DNA from 3 places in the Cupriavidus sp. 05T41 genome. Region 3 is predicted to be linked to each of the others. Evidence: predicted binding sites of a transcription regulator. Region 3 holds the regulator's gene; each other region holds the start of a gene.
The links. The regulator LexA, encoded in region 3, represses DNA repair genes until DNA is damaged. The targets are predictions, from matches to a motif close to ACTGTATNNNNATACAGT.

Region 1 (2,263 bases), on a different contig from region 3:
CAGCGGCATGTTTATCGTCAACCCGCCGTGGCGCCTCAAGGAAAACCTGGAAGCAGCCATGCCCACCCTGGTCACGCTGCTGGGCCAGGACGCCGGCGCCCGCTTCACGCTCGAAGCCCAGGAAAGCTGAGCCACCGTCCCGCCATTGCCTCCTGCGCCCGTGTGACCCCAACGGCATGGCGGCGGAGCCTGACCCCCTCCCCGCCCGCACTGTGCCGGTGTCAGCACCATGACAAGGGCAGCCGCGCCAAGGCCCGTAGACATTACGCGACATAGGCGCCGGGAAGACCAGATCTAAGCATCTTCTACTTGGCCCGGACGGGGTAAAACCGTACGATCTTTCCCCAAAACCTCGACGCAAGGCTGCCGGCTCAGATGCACCCAAGCGCACGAGGTTGCATCGGCATGGCAGGCCGCCAGGTCAGCGCGGCCACCATGCGCACGGACAGGACCGGAAACCACAGGACCGGCCGCCGGAAATCGATACAAGGGTCAAAGGGGTCATATGAAGACATTGAGCGGAGCCCGCGATGGCTGGGCAACGGACGCCGACACGTCCGACCGGGGTATCTGGAAGAACACCATCGCCGCCGCCAGCCATGCACTGGAAACCGTCGCGCTGATCGAGCACGGTGTCGGCATGACACTGAAATTGCAGCGCAAGGTACGGGACCTGCGCGAACGCCTGCGCACCACCCAGGCCGAACTCGATCGCTATCGCGACCTGCACGCCCATGCGCTCGAAGCGCTGCGCAATGTCGAGCGCCCCGCGCCGGAAGACACCAGCAAGCTCCGCGCCGACGGCGAGGCCCTGCGCATGCGACACCGCGCCTACAAGCTCCTGATCGAACACTACGCGCGCGCCGGGTCGCCCATCGACCTGGCGGTCTTCGCCGCGCAGCGCCGCCAGGTGCTGCAGCACATGCTGTTCCAGCAACGCCGGGGCGTGCCGGCAGCGCAGATCAGCGTCGACGATATCGGATTCCTGCTGCGGTAAGCGCCGCTCCGGCGCAGCCTCGGACCGCTGTCAGCGGGCGGTGGCGAGCCGCGCGCCGGCTGCCGCTGGCCGCTTGTGACAACCGACCGCCGGCCCGGCCGATGTCCGCGCGGGTGGCGCGCACCGTCTTGAGAATCGTCGCATTGCGCTTGCAGGCAAAATGAAAGCGCGTTCGCCGGCGGCATCGATGCCCGGCGCAGAGTTCGATATACTGTATATGCATACAGTTATCGCGACACCCCGCCCCGGCATGGCCGGATGGAGGCGTCGCCAATCCCTGCCAGCCGACAATGCCTTCCGCAACTCGCCGCATCGCCCACCTGGACATGGACGCGTTCTACGCTTCCGTCGAACTCCTGCGGTACCCGGAGCTGCGCGGCATGCCCGTGGTGATCGGCGGCGGACGCAACGCCGTGCCCGAAATCCTGCCGGACGGCAGCCGGCGCTTCGCCCGCCTGCGCGACTACGCCGGCCGCGGCGTCGTCACCACCTCCACCTATGAAGCACGCGCGCTCGGCGTCTTCTCGGCCATGGGCATGATGAAAGCCGCCCAACTCGCGCCCGACGCCATCCTGCTGCCCACCGACTTCGACTCCTACCGGCACTACTCCCGCCTCTTCAAGGCCGCCGTCCACACCTTCACCGACCAGATCGAAGACCGCGGCATCGACGAAATCTACATTGATCTCAGCGAAGTCGCCGGTGAACCGGCCGATCTCGGCGCGCGCATCAAGCAAGCCGTACGTGAAGCCACCCAGTTAAGCTGCTCGATCTGCATCGCCCCCAACAAGCTCCTGGCCAAGATCGGCTCCGAACTGGACAAGCCTGACGGCCTCACCCTGCTCGGCGCCGACGACATCCCCCGTCGCATCTGGCCGCTGCCCGTGCGCAAGGTCAACGGCATTGGCCCCAAGGCGACCGAAAAGCTCGCCGCGCTCGGCATCGCCACCGTCGGCGACCTCGCCAGCGCCGACCTTGGGCTGCTGCAAAGCCACTTCGGCCGCAGCTACTCAGCCTGGCTGGCGGAAATCGCCCAGGGCCAGGACGACCGTCCCGTCGTGGTCAGCTCCGAACCGAAGTCCATGAGCCGCGAAACCACCTTCGAACGCGACCTCCACCCCCGCCAGGACCGCCAGGCCCTCTCCGAAATCTTTACCGCCCTGTGCCAGCGCCTGGCCGAGGACCTCCGCCGCAAGGGGTACGTCGGCCGCACGATCGGGGTAAAGCTGCGCTACGACGACTTCCAGACCGTGACCCGCGACCTGA
Region 2 (2,263 bases), on a different contig from region 3:
GTCCTGGCCGAACGCGCGCTGGCACGGCACTGACCGCGCGCGCGGGCTGGCTGCTCAGGCCTGCGGCAGGCGGGGTTCGGCGTCGAACAGCCGCGCCACCCAGTCGATAAAGACGCGCACCTTGGCCGTCAGGTGCCGGTTGCGCGGGTACATGACGAACAGCGGCAGCGTGCCGGCGTTCCACTCGGGCAGCACCGGCACCAGTCGCCCGCTGGCCAGGTGTTCGCGCACAGGCCGGTCCGTGGCACTGACGGATCCATCGAAACCAATACGCCGAGGTACAAGATGAAAACCCCACGCAAGAAAATGCTCGCCATGGCATCCGCCGTGCTGCTTGCCGCGCTCACGCTGCCGGCGCTCGCCGCGCAACAGCCGGCGTTCGATAGCTTCAGCCAGGGCGCCCGCAAGCCTGACGCCTTCTCCGACGGCGCGCGCCAGCGCGACGCGTACCAGGACGGTGCGCACCAGGGTACCGACGCCGGCGCAATCGCCATGATGAACCGCGACGTGTTCACCGATGGCACACGCGATGTGCGTGCCACGGACCGCATGGCGAGTTGATGCTCTTGTGCGGAGGGCGCAGGGCGGTGGGCGCTGCTGCCCACCGTTGCTGGCGTTGCGGGCGTTGATGCCAGGCAGCCTAGAGCCGACGGCCCTCGTGCTGTGGATTTCCCGGATTCCCCGGAACTTGCGCATGGCGCTGTGCCGGCGCCGGCCGCGCGAGAAGCTGGCGGATCGAGGCAAGGTAGCGGTCCCCGACCTCACGGGTGGCGCGGCCAGCCTGGTTGCGCAGTGCGCGTCGGCTCGGTGGCGTGACCTTCAGGCTGCGGCAGATTGTCGAAAGATAGGGCTTGCGGTCACCGGCCAGGCGTTGGGCGGCTGCCTGCAGGGCCGCGTCGCCAATCCGTTCCCGCAGCCATGCCAGGACCTGGCGATCATATTCATTCTGTACCCGGACCAGATGTTCCATGCTGGGCTCCCCGCGAATACTGTTCATCCATACAGTAACTGTAAATATATACAGTATTCGGGGATTTTCAAGGAACGGTTCGATGGAAAGCCGGCTGGCTGGTCCGGTTGTGATTGACCAGCCGCTACCGGCGAACTGCTGTCGCCCCCCTGCAAGCCGTGGAATTCGAGGTGAACGTGCCGTGCGGCACGTTCGAAACAGGACCGCCAGATGTCACTTCCGGGGGGGCAGGCGTCGTGGCAGGCGAGGCTGGCCAGCCGAATCGCAAGCAGCCTGCGCGGCCGATGCAGCCCAGGCGTAGCTGCTCACCCGCGGCGTACCGCGGTCACCTTTCCCCCCTTGACGTCCAGCGTGCGGCGCTGCGGGTTGTAGTCCATGGTTGCGGGCATATGCTGGCCTTCCCGGTCACCAAACCGCCAGGCGCAGCCCTGGAGCAGGGTGACGGCGTCTGCCTCGGCCTTGCCGATCAGGGCATCATCGCCAACCTTGTCTGCCTGGCAGCCTTCCGGCGTGCCGCGGCCGCCTTGCGGGCCCGGGTTCGGCACCGGGGTCGCTGTCTGGGCGGCACATCCCGCCACGAGTGCCGCGCATACGAGCGCGCCCGAAAACGCGGCATTCCGGATCCTTGGTCCTTGCTTTTCTGGCATGCGATATTCCGTCCATGTGCGATGGATTCAATCTATACCAGATGTTCCATGACGGGCTCTCGCGCATACCGCGCATTCCTACACTAGCCGCACGCCGCGCTCAGCGCAGCGGCCGGAACGCGGCACGCACCTCGGTGCTGAACAGGACCGGCTCTTCCCAGGCCGCGAAGTGGCCGCCCTTGTCCACCTGGTTGTAGTAGATGAGGTTGCGGTAGGCGCGTGCGGCCCAGTTCTTCGGCGGCCTGTAGACCTCCCCGGGGAAGATCGTCACCGCCGCCGGGATCGAGATGCTGGCTACATTGGGGCTACTGGCGTTGGTTTCCCAGTAGATCCGCGCGCTTGCGGGGCCTGTGTTGGTCAGCCAGTAGAGTGTGATGTCGTCGAGCATCTCGTCGCGGGTGAGCGAGCGCTCCGGTTCGCCGCGGGTGAACACCCAATCAGCGATCTTGTCGTAGATCCACGCCGCCAGTCCCACCGGCGAATCGGCCAGGGCGTATGCCATGGTTTGGGGGCGCGTCCCCATGATCGCGGCGTATCCAAAGCCCTTGCCAAGGAACTCCCTGGCTTGGTCAAACACCGCCTTTTCTTCGGCGGTGAGGATCGCCGGTGCCGGATCGCCATTCTTCAGCGCCTTCGCGACGTCCGG
Region 3 (2,263 bases):
ATTGCCTCGTTGAGCCAGGCAAATAACGCGAGTGCGTAGACGAAATGGGGAGGGGAGAGGGCGCCGGAATCGGCTTGCGATCGGGCCTGAGACAAATAACAGACCCACAAACAAAAACAGCGAGCTTCGCAGCTCGCTGTTTTTGCAATGCAATTCTGGGGTGGCTGATGGGACTCGAACCCACGACGACAGGAATCACAATCCTGGACTCTACCAACTGAGCTACAGCCACCGTCGTAGTCTTTCAGCTGAGTGCTGATCGACGAAAAACAAGATTATACAAACTTCATTCGCGGATGGCTAGTACTTCGCTCAAATTTTTTCGTGATGCCAGGGCGCCGTTGAATCGAGGGATACGCAACGCGATTTCACGCGGAGAGCTTGGGGAGATCTTCCAGTTCGAGCATGCGGCAGATGGCTGCCATGCTGCCGACCATGGTGCGGCGTTGCGCGCCCTGATAGATACGCACGCCCTTGGACTGGCGGAACGGGACGGGCTTGACGGGGCGGCGGGCGGAGAAGCGGTTGGCTGGCAGCATGGCTACACCTGGTAATTTGCAACAACAGTTGGCGGCACCCGCGGCGCGGGTGGCGTTGGCACAAACGGGTGCAGCTTGATGCGGGGCAGGCCCGCTCCAGCCGCACTTGTTGAATCGTCAGAAGGCGCCGGTACGAATCAGGCCGACGGCAATGCCTTCGAGCGAGAACTCTTCGCGGCCGGGCTCAACGATGATGCTGGCGAAGTCGGGGTTCTCTGCGATCAGTTCGATGGTGTCGCCCCGTCGGTTGAGGCGTTTGACAGTGACGTCGTCGCCGAGGCGGGCTACGACGATCTTGCCGTTGGCGGCTTCGCTGGCGCGTTTGACGGCGAGTAGGTCGCCGTCGAGGATGCCGGCGTCGCGCATGCTCAGGCCGCGGACGCGAAGGAGGTAGTCGGGCTGGACTTCGAATACCGAGGCATCGACCTGATACTGGCGGTCGATATGCTCGGCCGCAAGGATTGGGCTACCTGCGGCGACACGCCCGACCAGCGGCAGCGTCAGTTGCATCACGCCGGCCATGGGGAGGGAGAACTGGTCGGGCAGTTCCGAGTCGCTGCGCCATACCTTGAGGCGAATGCCGCGCGACGCGCCAGGCGTGAGTTCGATCACGCCTTTTCGTGCCAGGGCGCGCAGATGTTCTTCTGCGGCGTTGGGCGAGGAGAAGCCGAACTTGGCGGCGATCTCGGCACGGGTGGGCGGGAAGCCGGTGTGCTGGAGGGTGCTGCGAATCAGGTCGAAAATCTGCTGCTGTCGCGGTGTCAGGGTCGCCATGGTCGCCGTATGTGAAAGCACTGTATGTTTAAACAGTATGCTGTGATTTTATACAGTATCGAGTGAAGTGCAAGCGGAATTTTGGGAGGCTGCTCATCGACAGGCGCTTTGTCGCACGCCAGGCGGGTTGTGCTGGTCGCAAGTGTGGGGCGGTAAGCGAGTTACAATCCGCGGCACGCAAATCGCTGATTTCGTGTCTTTTGAATCCGGATTCCAACACGTCCCCCGCCATGTCCCTATTGCGTCGCGTCGTCGTGCTCGCCACCGGCGGCACCATCGCAGGTTCCTCCTCCAATCCGGCCAGTAGCGCCAAATACCAGGCGGCCACGGTGCCGGTGGCGTCCTTGCTTGGCGCGGTGCCGGCGCTCGGCAGTGTGGCCCGCATCGAGGCCGAGCAGGTCGCCCAGGTAGATAGCAAGGACATGTCGTTCGCGCTCTGGTCGAGGCTGGTCGAGCGCATCCGCTTCTGGTCCGCGCAACCCGACGTTGCCGGCATTGTCGTGACGCACGGCACCGACACGCTCGAAGAGACGGCGATGGTGTTGCACCTCGCTTGTCCCGTCGGGCTGCCCATCGTGCTGACCGCGGCCATGCGGCCTTCGACCTCGTTGTCGGCCGACGGGCCGCTGAACCTGCTCGACGCCGTGCGTGTGGCCAGCCACGCGCAGGCGGTGGGGAAGGGCGTGCTGCTGGTCATCAACCAGGAGATCCACGCCGCGCGCGACGTTGTGAAGGCGCACACGTCGGCAGTGAACGCCTTCGCTTCGCCAGCGGGCGGGCCGGTCGGTTATGTGCAGGATGACTTCGTGGGCTTCACGCGCGCCCCGGCGCGGTTGCCGGCCGCGGCCATGCCGATGCCGCAGGCCTGGCCCAAGGTGGAGATTCTCGCCAGCTATGCGGAGCCGGGCCGGGTGGTCGTCGACGCGCTGGTCGGGGCGGGCGTGAACGGT

Region 1: dinB (DNA polymerase IV) is a predicted target of LexA. The motif match lies at 1,208-1,225, and genes of this name have one in related genera.
Region 2: AC1DKV_RS09270 (CppA family protein) is a predicted target of LexA. The motif match lies at 1,008-1,025, and genes of this name have one in related genera.

Annotation. Positions count from the first base shown of each region.
Region 1 is NZ_JBFTLQ010000029.1:2,221-4,483, forward strand. It holds gene AC1DKV_RS18250 (23S rRNA (adenine(2030)-N(6))-methyltransferase RlmJ) at 1-130, shown strand, start outside; gene AC1DKV_RS18255 (hypothetical protein) at 506-997, shown strand; gene dinB (DNA polymerase IV) at 1,288-2,263, shown strand, end outside.
Region 2 is NZ_JBFTLQ010000011.1:83,447-85,709, reverse strand. It holds gene AC1DKV_RS09285 (carboxymuconolactone decarboxylase family protein) at 1-33, shown strand, start outside; gene AC1DKV_RS09280 (LysR substrate-binding domain-containing protein) at 55-231, opposite strand; gene AC1DKV_RS09275 (hypothetical protein) at 286-561, shown strand; gene AC1DKV_RS09270 (CppA family protein) at 641-970, opposite strand; gene AC1DKV_RS09265 (hypothetical protein) at 1,276-1,617, opposite strand; gene AC1DKV_RS09260 (epoxide hydrolase family protein) at 1,718-2,263, opposite strand, start outside.
Region 3 is NZ_JBFTLQ010000021.1:1,244-3,506, forward strand. It holds tRNA gene AC1DKV_RS14510 (tRNA-His) at 157-232, opposite strand; gene AC1DKV_RS14515 (hypothetical protein) at 369-539, opposite strand; gene lexA (transcriptional repressor LexA) at 657-1,313, opposite strand; gene AC1DKV_RS14525 (asparaginase) at 1,544-2,263, shown strand, end outside.